4 regions of the Erwinia sp. TECH1 genome follow, and region 2 is predicted to be linked to each of the others. Evidence: predicted binding sites of a transcription regulator. Region 2 holds the regulator's gene; each other region holds the start of a gene.
The links. Region 2 encodes LexA, which represses DNA repair genes until DNA is damaged. Its sites were predicted from a motif close to TNCTGTATGTACATACAGNA; they were not measured.
Positions count from the first base shown of each region.

Region 1: a site for LexA is predicted at 1,467-1,486, ahead of ACVWZ0_RS09345 (DinI-like family protein). Genes of this name have one in related genera too.
Region 3: a site for LexA is predicted at 2,129-2,148, ahead of sulA (SOS-induced cell division inhibitor SulA). Genes of this name have one in related genera too.
Region 4: a site for LexA is predicted at 2,320-2,339, ahead of mutH (DNA mismatch repair endonuclease MutH). Genes of this name have one in related genera too.

Region 1 covers NZ_JBSRZK010000001.1:1,979,989-1,984,173, forward strand. The annotation lists gene ACVWZ0_RS09335 (hypothetical protein) at 465-674, shown strand; gene ACVWZ0_RS09340 (hypothetical protein) at 675-911, opposite strand; gene ACVWZ0_RS09345 (DinI-like family protein) at 1,200-1,445, opposite strand; gene ACVWZ0_RS09350 (YgdI/YgdR family lipoprotein) at 1,639-1,854, shown strand; gene ACVWZ0_RS09355 (hypothetical protein) at 1,945-2,349, shown strand; gene ACVWZ0_RS09360 (GNAT family N-acetyltransferase) at 2,420-2,833, shown strand; gene ACVWZ0_RS09365 (MBL fold metallo-hydrolase) at 2,848-3,510, opposite strand; gene ldcA (muramoyltetrapeptide carboxypeptidase) at 3,507-4,185, opposite strand, start outside.
Region 2 covers NZ_JBSRZK010000001.1:498,268-502,452, reverse strand. The annotation lists gene zur (zinc uptake transcriptional repressor Zur) at 436-951, shown strand; gene ACVWZ0_RS02195 (CsbD family protein) at 1,099-1,308, opposite strand; gene lexA (transcriptional repressor LexA) at 1,958-2,566, opposite strand; gene ACVWZ0_RS02185 (diacylglycerol kinase) at 2,664-3,038, opposite strand; gene plsB (glycerol-3-phosphate 1-O-acyltransferase PlsB) at 3,167-4,185, shown strand, end outside.
Region 3 covers NZ_JBSRZK010000001.1:1,797,386-1,801,570, reverse strand. The annotation lists gene yccS (YccS family putative transporter) at 1-1,348, shown strand, start outside; gene ACVWZ0_RS08410 (TfoX/Sxy family DNA transformation protein) at 1,345-1,968, opposite strand; gene sulA (SOS-induced cell division inhibitor SulA) at 2,168-2,665, shown strand; gene ompA (porin OmpA) at 3,014-4,078, shown strand; gene matP (macrodomain Ter protein MatP) at 4,184-4,185, opposite strand, start outside.
Region 4 covers NZ_JBSRZK010000001.1:3,842,349-3,846,533, reverse strand. The annotation lists gene ACVWZ0_RS18055 (NADP(H)-dependent aldo-keto reductase) at 1-59, opposite strand, end outside; gene ACVWZ0_RS18050 (YgdI/YgdR family lipoprotein) at 240-455, opposite strand; gene ACVWZ0_RS18045 (TerC family protein) at 620-1,330, opposite strand; gene mutH (DNA mismatch repair endonuclease MutH) at 1,399-2,085, opposite strand; gene rppH (RNA pyrophosphohydrolase) at 2,773-3,297, shown strand; gene ptsP (phosphoenolpyruvate--protein phosphotransferase) at 3,309-4,185, shown strand, end outside.

The sequences.
Region 1 (4,185 bases), 1.5 Mb from region 2:
AATATATTATTCTTACCTAAGCTAAATTAGCGTAATAAATACATGTTCACTCTGCCGCTTATCCATCAATCTGTTGCGCGTTCTTTTCAGACATAACCTGCTGTATTAAAAGGCAGTCAATCCCCGCTCCCGCTATTAATAAATCGCTTTCTTTCACGATGCGAATAAAGCCAAATCCGCCAGAAATGTTCTGTTACGGGAAAGTTTCATTAATAATGGTAAAACGAACGATTTCCTTACATTATTTACCAGTGGTAGTTAATCTTCATTGGGTTTACAACTTTCTTCTGCCAGGATTAATCTGTTTTTCTCTTAAATCCCCTGTAGATTTGCCGGATAAAGAAACATTTTCCGGTAAAAGATGGGTAAAAATGGCAAAAAAGTTAAATCTGTTTAAATCAAGGGTTGAGATGCTCAGCCATTGCTCAGTAAAATAGGGCCAAAACTCAAATCAGGAGAATTTCGTGTCAGAAGCTGCGTATGTCTATCATCCGGAACGACTGGAAGAAGCGAAGAACATCGCTTTGGGGTGGCGAATTGTAGGCCAGATGGAGCCGCAAACGCTTGAGGATGCTATTCAAATGTTGCGAGACAGCTCGGCCTACGCTGCACAGGTGTACGATCTGCTTTACGCCGAAATCGCTGAGCATCAAAAAGCGCAGGAAAACCGCTGATTACCTTCGGGCCAGCGCGTCGGCCCGATAGCGTTGCCAGGTTTCCCAGCATTTTTGCGGATCGACATTAGCGTATCCGCAAAAAGGATCCAGCGTGCGGGCTATATTATCCGGTACTAAAACCTGCGTGGTGATATCCCGAATCTTTTCCACTTCTTCCTTCGTTAACGGCGAGCCTTTACGCCATTCAGCCTTCGCCAGTAGCCCTCCCAGCGCAGGAACAGATATAACCGCCATAGTTGCGTCTCAATTAATTGCCTGCTCAGATCGTCGGCTCGTCCGGAGAAAACTTTAGGTTGTTACGAAATTTAAATTTATTTAAATAAATTTTAACAACTCATTAAAGTAATAAAGAGGGGGATGTATCAGTGCGGTTTCAGTTTTCAGATAAAAAAATGCCCGCAAAGAGGATAATCACGGGCCAACACCAGGGAAACTTGATAGAAGAATAGTGGCATGAAGACGGTAAAACGCAACCGTCCACGGGCAAAAATCGTTATAATAACGCCTGAAGTGCGAGGGTTATCAAAATCCTTCTGCAATCAGCCACTGGTCCGCTTCATCGAACATTTCTTCAATAATTCTCAACATTACCGATTTGTCGCTTTTGCTGGCGTCCGTTTTCACGCCGTTTGCCTGCATAGGTTTTACTTTGACGTCGGCATCGGGGAAAACTCGCTTAATGCGCTTTTCCAGTTCATCTAAAATCAGCTGCTGCGCGTTTGGTAAGCCCGCAACGTTGCGCTTATCGTAAATCAGTTCAACAAACATGAGAGGGATCCTGGTTATCAATGCTGGATAAAAATACAGTTAAATCTGCCTGGCTTCAACTGAAATTTGTTGATGGCGGCGATAACTTTCCTTCTCTGGTCGACACTTGCGGCCCCTCCCGCTGCGCAGCAATCATCAAAAATTGCTGTGCACATAGACTACACTTTCCTCGGTTAACTTAAGGAGAGAAAAGATGAAAAAATTGTTACTTTTTCCACTGATTGCCGTGGCCACTTTGCTGAGCGGCTGCGCAAATGACCATATCATTCATATGCGCGACGGCAGCACAAAGGTTGTTGAAGGGAAGCCGGAAATCGATAAGGCGACCGGTATGGTTATCTACACCGATGAATCCGGCAGGCAGCAGGCGGTAAACCAGGCGGATATTAAAGAGATGAGCAGCCTGTAACGCAGACCAGGCCACTTCCGATTGCGGCCCAACCACGACGCGGGCAGGATACTGTGCCAGACCTGTCAGACACTTGCCCGGAGAATACTCATGCTTCGTTTACTTGCCCTCGGTGGCCTTTGCGCCTGTTCTTTTTTTGCTCAATCCTCTGAAGGCACTGCGCCGTTACAAAACAGCGAGTATCAGATTACCTGTCCGGGCAGGCCAACCATGACCGTGACCAACGCACAGTATGGCCTGACCACGGTATTGTGGGCGGGCGATAACTTCCAGATTGCGTCCGGCAGCCAGCAGTCCCGTACCGATAACGGCGATAAAGTGGCTATCGTGCTGTTTCGCAACGGCGACCAGATGGTGATGAACAAAAGCACCAATGAGACCTTTTTCTCGTATGACGGTAAGAAAAACCTGGTTTCCTGTAGCCGCACCGGCGAACGCGAAAACAGCACGGTAACATTGCAACGAACCGATGCGTCGGGAAAGGTCGAATCCTGAGTAGTCAGTCGGGCAATCTTGCCGGGAGGCCGGAGCGGGCCGCAAACTTTTACGTATAAAAGAGGAGTCTATGACTATCAGAATAACGCACCAGCCTGGCGCGGACGAACTGGCGGAAATTGAAGCCGGCCTGCTGGCTTATAACTCGCAGTTTATGGCTATCGGCGAGTTAAAAAGTATCGGGGCATTTATTGAAGACGCCAGCGGCAAAAAACTTGCCGGCCTGACGGGTTCAACGGTGGGCAACTGGTTGCGCATTAATATGCTTTGGGTAAGCGAAGCATTGCGTGGGCAGGGTACAGGCACGGCGCTGATGCAGGCGGTGGAAGAAGAGGCCCGTCGACGCGGCTGCCTCTACGCTCAGGTCGATACCGCCAGCTTCCAGGCCCGGCCCTTCTATGAAAAACAGGGCTACGTCGTCCGGCTGGTGCTGGATAACTATCCGCGCGTGCACCAGCGGTTTTACCTGACGAAAACGCTGTAGCAGGAAGACGACGATTATTCTCCTGGCCGCTGACGCAGATCCAGCGGCGAGTTCTCCGCCTCGTCCAGCAGCGCCAGCCACTCCCGCATCGTCACTTCCTGCCAGGACAGATGGCCTTTTGTGGTTCCCATCAGCACCACGTCCGGGCGCAGCGCCCGATAAAACTCCAGCGTTTTTTTCAGATCGGCCTCGTTGCTTTCCGGCACCAGCACGGTTACCCAGCGCTGGTGGCTGAGGCTGATAGTATCGCCGACAAACAGATAGGTTTTGCCATAGGGCGAAGCATAAAGGTAGGTGGTGCTGCCCGGCGTATGGCCCGGCGTGGGCACCACGTGCAGGCTGCCGCAGTGCACTTCCGCCTGATTAAAGGTGTCGTCCGCTTCGGCGAACGAGCTGACGGGGCCGAGCGCGCGGTTGTGGCAATAGAGCGCCGAATTAAAGCGCTGCTGCAGCAGTCGCGCGCCCGGGCCAGCCTCGTGCCAGTGGGTCAGATAGTGGCGAAAAATCCCGCCGAGATCGCTGATAATATTATGGTCTTCATGATCCTCAACGCGTGAAATCAGCACGTTGCCGCGTGAAAGCTTCAGCAGAAAACCGTGCATCATCACTTCCGGATCGCGTTCGCCCGGCGGAAACTCCGGCGTTGAGATCCACAGATCTTCATACAGCTGCTTCATGAATGCTCCCGCAGTACCGCATGCCCTGACAGAGTCAGCCTGGCGACATCGCCTGCGACCCGCAGCTGGCCATGCGCGCCAAGCGGCAGCGTGACGGTGTTCCAGTGATGGCCAAATTCCAGCCCGGTCACCACCGGCAGGCCGGTCAGCTCGCGTATTAGCGTCCACACGCTGTCAAAGTCATAGCCGTTGTCGTACTCGCTGAGTTTTACGCCGGTAAAACTGCCGGTGACAATGGCTTTCTGCCGTGCCAGCACGCCGTGCTGCGCCAGCTGCAGCAGCATTCTCTCCACGCGGAAAGGGTGCTCGTTAATATCCTCAATCACCAGGATGCCGCCGTCGATCTCCGGCAGCCACGGCGTACCGATCAGCGAAGTCAGCATCGCCAGATTTCCGCCCCAAACCGTGCCCGAAACGTCTACATCCTGCGGCGCGGTGGGCCATTCCAGCGTGAATTCGGGCGAGGTCAGCGCCCGCCAGAAATGATCGAGGGTGAAATCAGAAACGACCTCCGCGCCAAAATTGCCTGCCAGCATCGGGCCGCTGAAGGTTTGTCCGCCCGCCTTCAGCAGCGCCATCTGGATCACGGTAAAGTCGCTGTGGCCGCAAATTGCCAGCGGGCGGTCGCGCAGACGCGCCGCCAGCGCGGCGGCATCGAAACCGGGAAGCAGCCTG
Region 2 (4,185 bases):
CTTCTAACCCTTCAACAAAGGAGACAGCGCCTGAAGCGCGACAAGTGTGATTGTCCGTATAATGGGCCGAACGGTGCTAAGTCATTAGCCTGAACTAAGTCAAATTACCGGGGCTTTTCTGCTCATTGCACGGCTTTTAATCTGCTAGCTGGCTTGAAAATAAGCCGTGTTTTCAACGTCTGCTGTGGAAAGGTTTACAAATATTTAAGTAAATGTAGCCAAAACATTTCAGAGTGCAACCGTTATTGACGGTCTTCTTTAGTAATGAATGGTACAACGCAGTTGATGACAAAGGTGAGCTTCCGCTCTTCGGATTTGACTGAAATTTTTTGCGGGCATAGCGATGAAGGGAGACGCTCAGGCGGGAAGCCGGAAGCGCGGCGTTTTTATCGGCGCTGTGATAATATAACGTGCTAAGCCAGCCTGGGGAGATCTATGAACATTAACAGTCCTGAAAATATTCTGTCGCAGGCGGAAGCTATCTGTCAGCAGCGCAACGTCAGGCTGACGCCTCAGCGTCTGGAGGTGCTGCGGCTGATGAGCCAGCACCACGGCGCGATCAGCGCGTACGACCTGCTGGATCTGCTGCGCGCCAGCGAACCGCAGGCCAAACCGCCCACTATCTATCGGGCATTGGACTTTCTGCTGGAGCAGGGATTCGTGCATCGCGTGGAGTCCACCAACAGCTATGTCGTCTGCCATCATTTCGAAGAGCCTGCGCATACCTCGGCGATGCTGATCTGCGACCGCTGCGGCGGCGTAGCGGAGCAACATGCGGAAGGCGTGCAGGATATTCTGAAGTCCTTGTCGCGGGCAGCGGGCTTTGCGCTGACCAACAGCGTGATTGAAGCGCACGGATTGTGCCAAAGCTGCGTTGAGGTGGAAGCCTGCCAGCATCAGGATGCGTGCCAGCACGATCATACGCTTGGGACAAAAAAGCGCGGTCGTTGAAACGGTCAACCATCAGAATAATTTAAGCGGCGGGATCGCGCCAGACAAAACAACAAGGGCAGCGCCAGAAGCGCTGCCCTTGCTTTAGAAGGCTATCCGGAGAATCGGCCCTGGCAGTGCCAGTCAGCCTTTCCGGAGGCTATCTTATCAGAAACGATGGTTATTGCTGGTTTCCCAGTCGCCCAGCTCTTTCTCAGCCTGGTCTTTGGTGTAGCCATAACGTTCCTGAATTTTACCGACCAGCTGATCGCGTTTACCTTCTACGACGGTCATGTCGTCATCGGTTAGCTTGCCCCATTTTTCTTTAAATTTACCTTTTAACTGTTTCCAGTTACCGCCGGCTTCGTCTTTATTCATCTTGTTTCTCCTTAACCTTAGGTGATAACAGCTTATCGTTACAGCAAAACCGCTGACAGCAACATAAAACGCTGCCCAAATGCTTAACGTACAGATAATTGTAGTAGAAGATGGCAGGTTTGCACGGCGAGGCGGCGTATTTTTCTAAAAAAAAGCGAAGCGGCACGGGCCGGGCAGCAAAAATCGCGCGGGCTCGGATACTTAAGAAGCGGGAGAACAGAAGCGCTGAGGCGATTTTTCCAGTTCGATCGGCGGGGTTCGGGAAAAGACGGATGCAAACAGAGAGTAACTGCCCATACGGAATGCCAACACACAATAAACGCCAATGCGGAATACCAACAGGCAGTAAATATCAGCGTGGGATACGAAAAGACAATAAACGCTAAATACGAACAGGAGCGGGCATCGATATATGTCGGACAGAACTACGATGGCTTGCGCTCCACAGGAGACATTCAGGCACGGTCAGACAATATGCCAGGCGCAGACAACAACCGAAGGCACGGTCAGACAATATGGCAGGGGCAGACAGCAGAAGGATTCAGACAATATGAGAGGTGCGAAATAAAAGCCGTAGGCGATACGCCCGCCGGTAGAAGCAAGCCTCTGCGTCATCGCAACGACGCAGAGGCGGCACGGCGTCTGGCTATTACAGCCAGCTACCGTTGCGGATCACGCCGACGGCAAGCCCTTCGATAGAGAAGGTATGCTCACGCAGATCCACCACAATCGGCTGGAACTCGCTGTTTTCCGGCAGCAGCTGCACAATGTTGCCCTGCTTTTTCAGGCGCTTGACGGTGACTTCATCATCAATACGCGCTACCACGACCTGGCCATTGCGCACGTCCTGGGTTTTATGAACCGCCAGCAGGTCGCCATCCATAATGCCGATATCCTTCATCGACATGCCGCTAACGCGCAGCAGGAAATCCGCGCCCGGCTTAAACAGATCGGGATCGACCTGGTAATGGCCTTCGATATGCTGTTCCGCCAGCAGCGGTTCGCCTGCCGCCACGCGGCCAATCAGCGGCAGGCCATCGACTTCTTCCATCATCAGGCGGATACCGCGTGATGCGCCGGAAACGATCTCGATAACGCCTTTACGCGCCAGCGCCTTCAGGTGTTCTTCAGCCGCATTCGGGGAGCGGAAGCCGAGCTGAGCGGCAATCTCTGCCCGCGTCGGCGGCATGCCGGTCTGGTTAATATGCTGGCGAATCAGGTCATAGACCTGCTGCTGCCTTGCCGTTAGTGCTTTCATCCCGCCCCCTGGTTGTTTATACAGTCGACTGTGAGTATATACAGGTATTTCGTCAATGAAAACCTCAAGCCGGATAAAAAACCATGGTGATAGCTATTTAGCCCGGCGGCTGGTGAGAAAGCAGAATCGACAGCCAGACAAAAACCGCTAACAGAATAGCTAACAGCACGGCAGCTGAGCCCATATCTTTGGCGCGCCCGGAAAGCTCGTGGAACTCATTGCCCAGCCTGTCGACCACGGCTTCTATCGCGCTGTTGAGGATTTCCACAATCACCACCAGCGCGACGGAGCCAATCAGCATGACTCTGGCCAAAGGCGTCACGTCCAGCCAGCAGGCGATAATAATCGCCACTACCGCCGCAACCACTTCCTGGCGGAAAGCCGCCTCGTGTTGCCAGGCCGCCCGTAATCCTTTCCAGGAATACCCCGCAGCTTTAATGATCCGCGTTAAACCCGAGGCGTTATTTGCCATAATCAGGGAACCCTTTGTTCTGTTTAGCGTCAATGTCAGGGTAGCGCACATTTTGCAACACCACAGATCTCATGCAAGGATTCTGGTATGCTTGCGGCGCTTTGCTAACAAGAGGCTTTATGTTGTCTATGTCAGGTTGGCGTAACTTATATTACAAATTATTGAATTTACCGGTAAAAATGCTGGTAAAAAGTAAAGCGATCCCTGCCGAGCCGGTCGTTGAGCTGGGGCTGGATACGTCGCGTCCTATTATGTATGTGCTGCCATACGATTCAAAGGCCGATTTGCTGGCGCTGCGTGAGCAGTGTCGCAAAGAGGATCTGCCCGATCCTTTAGACCCGCTGGAGATCGACGGCACGCTGCTGCCCCGCTACGTCTTTATTCATGATGGCCCGCGCGTATTTCCTTATTACGCGGCCAATCCGGAATCCGTAAAGACGTTTCACGACTATCTGGATCTCCATCGCAGCAACCCGCTGCTGGACGTGCAGATGGTGCCCGTCTCGATTATGTTTGGTCGGGCGCCGGGGCGTGAAGTTCAGGGCGAAAGCCAGCCGCATCTGCGCGTGCTGAACGGCATTCAGAAATTTATCGCCGTCCTGTGGCTGGGCCGCGACAGCTTTGTGCGTTTCTCGCCGATGGTGTCGCTGCGCCGTATGGCAACCGAGCACGGCACCGATAAAACCATCGCCCAGAAGCTGGCGCGCGTGGCCAGAATGCACTTTGCCCGTCAGCGCCTTGCCGCAGTCGGCCCGCGTCTGCCTGTGCGTCAGGATCTGTTCAACAAGCTCTTACAGTCCAAGGCTATCGCCAAGGCCGTAGAGGACGAAGCGCGCAGTAAGAAAATCTCCCATGAGAAGGCGCAGCAGAACGCCATTGAGCTGATGGAAGAAGTTGCCGCGGATTTCTCCTACGAGGCAATCCGTCTGACCGACAGGATCATGGGCTGGACGTGGAGCAAGCTCTATCAGGGCATCAACGTCAACGGCGGCGAGCGCGTGCGTCAGCTGGCGCAGGACGGCCATGAAATCGTTTACGTGCCGTGCCACCGCAGCCATATGGATTACCTGCTGCTCTCCTACGTGCTTTATCACCAGGGCCTGGTGCCGCCGCATATCGCTGCGGGCATCAACCTGAACTTCTGGCC
Region 3 (4,185 bases), 1.3 Mb from region 2:
ATATCACGCCTTACGCAAAGAGTATCGCTACAGCGATATTCTGTTCCGCTTTCAGCGGCTGTTAACCATGCAGGCGCGCGCCTGCCAGCAGCTCTCCAACGCTATCTTGCTGCGCGAACCCTGGCAGCACGATCCGCGTTTTGAGCGCGCTTTTGTGCACCTTCAGGCCGCGCTGGAGCGCCTGAGTGCAAACCAACCCGCCAGCAGCGAACTTAAGGCCATGCACTACCTGCTGCATAACCTTAAGGCTATCGACGCCCAGCTGGCGACCATCGAGTCCGAGCAGGTTTTGCAGGACAACAGCGACGGACGTCTTTCCAGTGAAGGCCTGACCGGCTGGGCAGATATCCGTCTGCGCCTGAGTCGCCATCTTTCGCCGCAGTCGCCGCTTTTCCGGCACGCCGTGCGCATGTCGCTGCTGCTCTGTACCGGCTACGCTTTTATCCAGATCACCGGGCTGGAACACGGCTACTGGATCCTGCTGACCAGCCTGTTTGTCTGCCAGCCCAACTATAACGCGACGAAAAGGCGCCTGGCGCTGCGTATTGTCGGCACGCTGGCCGGTATAGCGATTGGTCTGCCGCTACTCTGGCTGATCCCCTCTGTTGAGGGACAGCTGATACTCATTGTGCTCACCGGCGTGCTGTTTTTCGCCTTCCGACAGTCGCAATATGCCTACGCCACGCTTTTTATCACCCTGCTGGTACTTTGCTGCTTTAACCTGCTTGGTGAGGGGTTCGAGATCGCGCTGCCGCGTATTATCGATACGCTGCTGGGCTGCGGCATAGCCTGGATCGCCGTGGCCTTTATCTGGCCCGACTGGCGTTTCCGCCAGCTTTCCGCCGTCGCGGATCGCACGCTTAATGCCAACTGCCGCTATCTGGACGCCATTCTGGTGCAGTATCACCAGGGCAAAGATAATCGCCTGGATTACCGCATTGCCCGGCGCGATGCGCACAACTGCGACGCCGAGCTGGCCTCAGTAGTGTCTAATATTTCGGCCGAAAAAAACGCCAGCGCGGGCCTGCGTGAAGACGCTTTCCGACTACTGTGCCTGAACCACTCTTTTCTCAGCTATATTTCCGCGCTGGGCGCCCATCGCGAGAAAATCACCAACCCGGCCATGCTGCAACTGATGGATGATGCGGTCTGCTACGTCGACGACGTGCTGCATATTGATATTGTTGATGAAGACAAAGCGGCCAGGCTGCTGGGCAATCTTTCCGCCCGCCTGGCAGCGGCGGAAGCGGCGCCGGACACAAAGGAGCCGCTGGTCTTACAGCAGGTTGGCCTGCTGGTTGCACTGCTGCCGGAAATTGTTCGGTTGAAAAAAAAGGGGCTGGCCTAAGACTTTTGCTGCCTGGCCCAGCGCCGCAGCGTTTCCTTATGCCACTGCCGAAGCTCGGTTTTGACGCTTTCCGGCAGCGCTTCGTAATGGCGGCCCGCGATCGCGCCTTCCAGCGCGAAAAGGACGTTGATGCCCAAATTATTGTTGCTGGCGTACAGCTTGAGCCAACAGCGTCTGGCGCCCTGCTCTTTGAGCATGGCGATAGTGCTGATGCCGACCTGACGTAGCAGCGTCTCGATGCGGATAGTCAAATTGGGCAAATCTTTCAGGCGCTGATTTTGCTGCTTTTGCGTTCGCTGCTGGCGTGCGCCCTGCAGGCAAAGCCGGGAGAGCGCCACCAGCTGCCCGTGCTCTTTCCACAGCGGGTCGTCCACCCGATAATAATCCAGCGCGACCGGCATCCCTCTTTTAGTAAAATGCAGAGGCTGCATCTTCCGCTCCACGATATAGGGCTTTACCTGCTCGCAGGCCCGCAGATAAAGCTCCCCTTCCGCTACCAGCGCGAACACCACGTTCTCTATCGACAGGCTGTAGCCGCCGAACTGGCTGCGGCATTCGATTTCGCCCAGTTCGGCAAGCTGGCGTCTGGCTTTTTCAATCTGTTTTTTTGACTGGCTCATCCTTTTCTCCCTGTATACAGAACACCCTCGTCCCTGTGAGAAATGAAAAGTATGCAATCGTGGTAACAGGTTCAATTACTAATTGCCGTTACAGCCGGTTTCATTGTGATTTTGCGAGACGTTATCAAAATTTAGGGTTGATCTTTGTTCACCGCCCTTATACTGTATATCCATACAGTGACCTGCGAGCAAAGCCGATATGCGTACTCATTCCATGAAATCTCATTCTGTTAACAGCCGTTTTCCTCAGCCCCGCTCTTCATCCCATAGCGAAGCGACTGGCCTGATCAGCGAACTGATCTACAGCGAGAATCAGCCGGGCATGACGCAAATGCTACTGCTCCCTTTGCTGCAACAGCTGGGCACGCAGTCCCGCTGGCAGCTATGGCTGACGCCGCAGCAAAAGCTGAGCCGCAGCTGGCTTGCGCGTTCCGGGCTGCCGCTTAATAAAGTGATGCAGGTCCAGGGGCAGGCCATTAATACGCTGGAGGCCATGATTAAAGCGCTGCAAACGGGGAACTACAGCGTGGTGCTGGGTTGGCTGCCTGAGGAACTGACCGAGGAAGATCGTCGTCGGCTCCATGACGCAGCGTTAAGCGGCCAGGCTTTAGGTCTGATTATGCGACCGGATCCGGTCGAAATTGTCGCGTGCAGACCCTTTAATGGGTTAAAAATTCAGTCGAGTTTGTATCATTAAGTAAAAATAAGAGTTTTCTCATCATAAACTTCTTCGCCGGGCATGATAAGCGTCTGATTATGCTATGACCCGGCGTGACAATGGTTTAGCCGCGTTTTTCCCGGAAGTTATCTCCCGCCGTCCTGTACGCAAATGTGTAAAAATGTGTACAAAACGCCGTTTTTTTTCAGACCGCCTTCACATCTTACTTGTAAGTTTGCTGGTACGTTGTAGACTTTACGTCGCCAGGGTGCTCAATAATCTCCCTTTTTTGGATGAGTCATAATCGAGCGTCATAACCCGGCGAAGGATTAAATCAAAGAGCTAATGAAAGCTCATTGCCTATTTGGATGATAACGAGGCGCAAAAATGAAAAAGACAGCTATCGCAATTGCAGTGGCACTGGCTGGCTTCGCTACCGTAGCGCAGGCCGCTCCTAAAGATGACACCTGGTATACCGGTGCGAAACTGGGCTGGTCTCAGTACCACGACACTGGTTACTACGGTCACGGTTATGCAAACAACGACGGCCCAACTCACGAAAGCCAGCTGGGCGCAGGTGCCTTCGGTGGTTACCAGGCTAATCAGTACCTGGGCTTCGAACTGGGTTATGACTGGCTGGGTCGTATGCCTAACAAAGGCAACGTTGTAAACGGCGCATTCAAAGCACAGGGCATTCAGCTGGCTGCGAAACTGAGCTACCCAATCTATGACGATCTGGACGTGTACACCCGTCTGGGCGGCATGGTATGGCGCGCTGACTCCACGCAGAACAACAACGGTACTCGCATCAGCGATCACGACACCGGTGTTTCTCCGCTGGCAGCTGTAGGTGTTGAATACGCTGTAACCAAAAACTGGGCTACCCGTCTGGACTACCAGTGGGTTAACAACATCGGTGATGCAAACACCGTTGGTACCCGTCCAGATAACGCCATGCTGAGCGTAGGTGTTTCCTACCGTTTCGGCCAGGATGAAGCAGCGCCAGCACCGGCTCCGGCTCCAGCGCCAGCGCCAGTTGTTGAAACCAAGCGTTTCACCCTGAAATCAGACGTGCTGTTCACCTTCAACAAGGCGACTCTGAAGCCAGAAGGTCAGCAGGCTCTGGATCAGCTGTACACCCAGCTGAGCTCTCTGGATCCTAAAGACGGCAACGTCGTGGTTCTGGGCTTCACCGACCGTATCGGTTCTGACCAGTACAACCAGAAACTGTCTGAGAAACGTGCACAGTCCGTTGTTGACTACCTCGTGTCTAAAGGCATCCCTTCTAACAAGATCTCTGCACGTGGCATGGGTGAAACTAACCCAGTTACCGGCAACACCTGTGACAGCGTGAAAGGCCGTAACGCCCTGATCGAATGTCTGGGTCCAGACCGTCGCGTAGAAATCCAGGTTAAAGGCATCAAAGACGTGGTAACTCAGCCTCAGGGTTAAGTTTACGCTTTGATAAAAACCCCGCTTCGGCGGGGTTTTTTGTGGGCGCTATTTCGCGCTGCTGCTTATTGTCCCGCCGGCCGTAATTGCAGACCGTCGACAGGTCT
Region 4 (4,185 bases), 3.3 Mb from region 2:
GTGCCTAATCCCAGGCTGCTGATTTCCAGCGTACTGTGGGGGATGCGATGATAATGCATGTGCCGGCTTCCTTTTTTCATTATTAAAAGACCAGCCTGGCGTGCGGGGTAGAACTGTTGAAGCAAACGCCAGATCCGGCTTTTGACTATAACCGTCGGGCGCTACAGGGGGAAGAGCGGATTTATCGGGAAGTGCGGTGGGGGCCACCTGTCGGAAAGCGTCAGGTGGCGGGATTGGGCTTAGCGTTCAACAATCGATGAAACCTCATCGCCGTTGATTTGCAGCTCATGGCCGGAGCGATCGGTGTACTTCACCAGACCGGTATCCTGATCGATCTCCGGTTTACCCTGGGTCATAATCATCTTGCCTTCTTTTGTCGCCATCACGTAATCACTGCTGCAACCGCCGAGCAGCGTGGCCAGCATCAGAACGGCCGCGCCAGACATCAACTTCATACTTCGCTCCCTTAGCCTTCAATTTGCCTGCATCAGTAATAGCGCATTTTACAGAAAGCGTTAACCGCAGAACTCCTAAAAAGGCGTCACAGCACGACGAACTATTGACTTTGATCGTAAAAACAACGGGAAGAAGCCGACCGGCAGCGCCGGTCGGCCTGGTATCAGGCGTGGTTTTTTTTGCCGCGTAGCAGGTTAAGACACTCAACCGACATGGAGAAGAACATCGCGAAATAGATATAGCCTTTTGGCACGTGAATATTGAAGCTTTCCAGGATCAGGGTGAAACCTACCAGGATCAGGAAAGTCAGCGCCAGCATTTTTACTGAAGGATGGCGGTCAACAAATTCACCGATAGCGCGGGCGGCAAACATCATCACGCCCACTGCAATTACCACGGCCGCCATCATAATAATCAGATGATCGGACAGGCCAACGGCAGTAATTACCGAATCAAGACTGAAGATAATATCCAGCAGCATAATCTGCACAATCGCGCCGGCGAAGGAATGAACATTGCTTTTATGTTCTTCTTCACCGCCTTCTATTGTTTCATGGATCTCCATACTGGACTTCCACAGCAGAAAAAGCCCCCCGAACAGCAGGATTAAATCGCGCGCGGAAAAAGAGTGGTCCATCAACGTAAACAGCGGCGTGGTCAGGCGAATGACCCAGGCAATCGAGGCCAACAGACCCAGACGCATCAGCATGGCGCCCGCCAGGCCGATACGGCGCGCGGCGTTCTGCTGCTGTTTGGGAAGTTTAGCCACCACCAGAGAAAGAAAAATAATATTATCAATACCCAGAACGATTTCCAGAATCGTCAGTGTACCCAGCGCCAGCCAGGCGTTGGGATCGGCAATCCAGTCAAACATACAACGTTGCATCCTAAACGAAAGTTAAACGAAGAGTATACTCATCCGGATGCCGCTCAGCTAAAGCTTTACAGTAAAAAATGACGTGCCAGTAAGGGCGCGGTGAAAGCCTTTTTCAGGTAGAAGCCCCTGGGCAGCGTCATCACCGGCTGGCCGTTTTCGCCAATGCCTTCCGTCAGGGCTTTGCTGTTGGCGGCTTTGGGCCGGATTTGCAGCACTTCGCCGTGGCGGGCGGTAATACGCTCTACCTGTCCCAGCACGATCATATCCATCAGCTCTTCCCAGTCGCGCCGCAGCAGCAGCTCTTCTTCTTCACTGGGACTCCACAGCAGCGGGGCGCCGACGCGACGTTCGGCCAGCGGAATAGCCCGATCGCCTTCTACCGGTATCCACAATACTCTCGCCAGCTTATGTCGCACATGGCTGGTTTCCCAGACCAGACCGCTGTTGCCGGTCAACGGCGCCACGCAAACAAAGGTGGTTTCCAACGGGCGGCCCTGCGCGTCGACAGGAATAGTTTTCAGCTCCACGCCGATGTCGGCAAAATCCTGTTCCGGCTTGCTGCCTGCGCTGGCGCCCAGATAGCGTTCCAGCAGCATACCCACCCAGCCCTTATCGCGACGCAGGTCGCGCGGTATCGTAAGGCCCGCTCTCAACGCCAGTTCGCCCAGCGTAAAGCCAGCCAGCTGGCGCGCGCGTTCCAGTAACGCGGCTTCGTTTTCCGGCGGTAAAACCGGAGAAAAATAGTCTGGCATCGCCTGCTCTTGGTTGTTGGTTAAAAAATGAACAGTAGTTTTCCATATTAAAAAGGATGCGTTCATCCCTGAGGAAAAGCGCAATAATAGCATGATTAATCGCGGCTTTTTTTTGTCACTTTGCGGCCGCGATCGGGAAGTTGAAAAGGTTATGCCTGTCTGCGCACCGACAATGAACAGGATCTTACACGTAGTTATCCACAGAAAAATGGGATAAGTCGATTTTTAAAATAATACTGTTTCGATTTACAGGCTTGACGCGGCGGTTTTACCCGGGTTACCGCATTTTTTGCTTAGGATAGCAACATATCCTGTGGATAAAAAAATCGGTGTTCGATCTTTCGCCACCTGCCTGGTGTCGTTATTGATCGGGGGCCCTGAAACAGCCGAAGGACGCGGTAGAATTGGATAAATCTCAATATTTATAATGCGTTAACCAAAGTATTAACCTTAGGCTAAAAGGCGCCACTCTAAGTTTTCCCCAGCGGCCAGGAGAGTTCTGCACAAAGATATCCACAGAAAAGGTGAATAAGATCGCGCAAAAGTGGCGATTTCTGTTTATAACTCTACGAATGTTCGCAAGTTATCCCGCGAATGCCGTCAGTAACGGCCCAAAAGCAGTGGTTTACCGTCTGTAAGGAGTATGAAACAATCAGGCTATCCGAGTATTAGTTTTGAGGTAGTCCAGTGATCGATGATGATGGCTACCGCCCGAATGTTGGTATCGTAATTTGTAACAGGCAGGGACAAGTGTTGTGGGCCAGAAGGTATGGCCAGCACTCCTGGCAGTTTCCTCAGGGAGGCATCAACCCTGGCGAAACGGCAGAACAGGCGATGTATCGAGAACTCTTTGAGGAAGTCGGTTTGCACCGCAAAGATGTGCGCATCCTTGCCTCTACCCGGAACTGGTTACGCTATAAGTTGCCGAAACGTTTGGTGCGTTGGGACACAAAGCCGGTTTGTATCGGCCAGAAACAGAAGTGGTTTCTTCTGCAACTCTTGTGCAATGACGCGGATATCAACATGCAAACCAGCAGCACGCCGGAGTTCGACGGCTGGCGCTGGGTGAGCTTCTGGTATCCTGTACGTCAGGTTGTCTCTTTTAAACGCGACGTTTATCGCCGGGTGATGAAGGAGTTCGCCAGCGTGGTGATGCCCCTGCAGGAGAATGCCGTACCGCGAAATACGCCTTATCGACGGAAGAGAGGGTAAGCCGCTCAGATATGCTTATACAGCTGCGCGAGATAGTGGAGAAAGTGGCAGGAGCACCCCGGCTGACCGAGGCGCTCGACATTCTGGTCAGCGAAATCTGCCTGGCAATGGATACCGAAGTCTGTTCGGTCTACCTGGCCGATCACGACCGTCGCTGCTATTACCTGATGGCGACGCGCGGCCTGAAAAAGCCGCGCGGCCGCACCGTCGCGCTGGCTTTCGACGAAGGGATCGTCGGGCTGGTAGGGCGTCTGGCTGAACCTATCAACCTTGCCGATGCGCAAAGTCATCCCAGCTTCAAATATATTCCTTCCGTAAAAGAAGAGCGCTTCCGTTCTTTTCTCGGCGTGCCGGTTATCAGCCGCCGCCAGCTGCTGGGCGTACTGGTCGTTCAGCAGCGCGAGCACCGCCAGTTTGACGAGAGCGAAGAATCGTTTCTGGTGACGCTGGCTACGCAAATGGCCACTATTCTCTCTCAATCGCAGCTTAATACGCTGTTCGGACAGTACCGGCAAACCCGCGTGCGCGCCCTGGCCGCCGCGCCGGGCGTGGCGGTGGCCGCAGGCTGGGTAGAAAGTAACCAGCCGTCGCTGGATACCGTTTCGGCGGCCTCCACGCTGGATGCGGTGCGCGAGCGCGAAAGGCTGTCGCTGGCGATGGACGAGGCTTCCGGCGAGTTTCGCCGCTACAGCAAACGTTTCACCTCCAGCGTGCATAAAGAAAGCGCCGCCATTTTCGATCTCTATTCGCACCTGCTCAGCGACAACAGGCTGAAAAAAGATCTCTTTGCGGAGATCGACAACGGCTTCGTGGCGGAATGGGCGGTAAAGAAGGTCATTGAGAAGTTTGCCGCCCAGTTTGCCAGCCTGCAGGACAGCTATCTGCGTG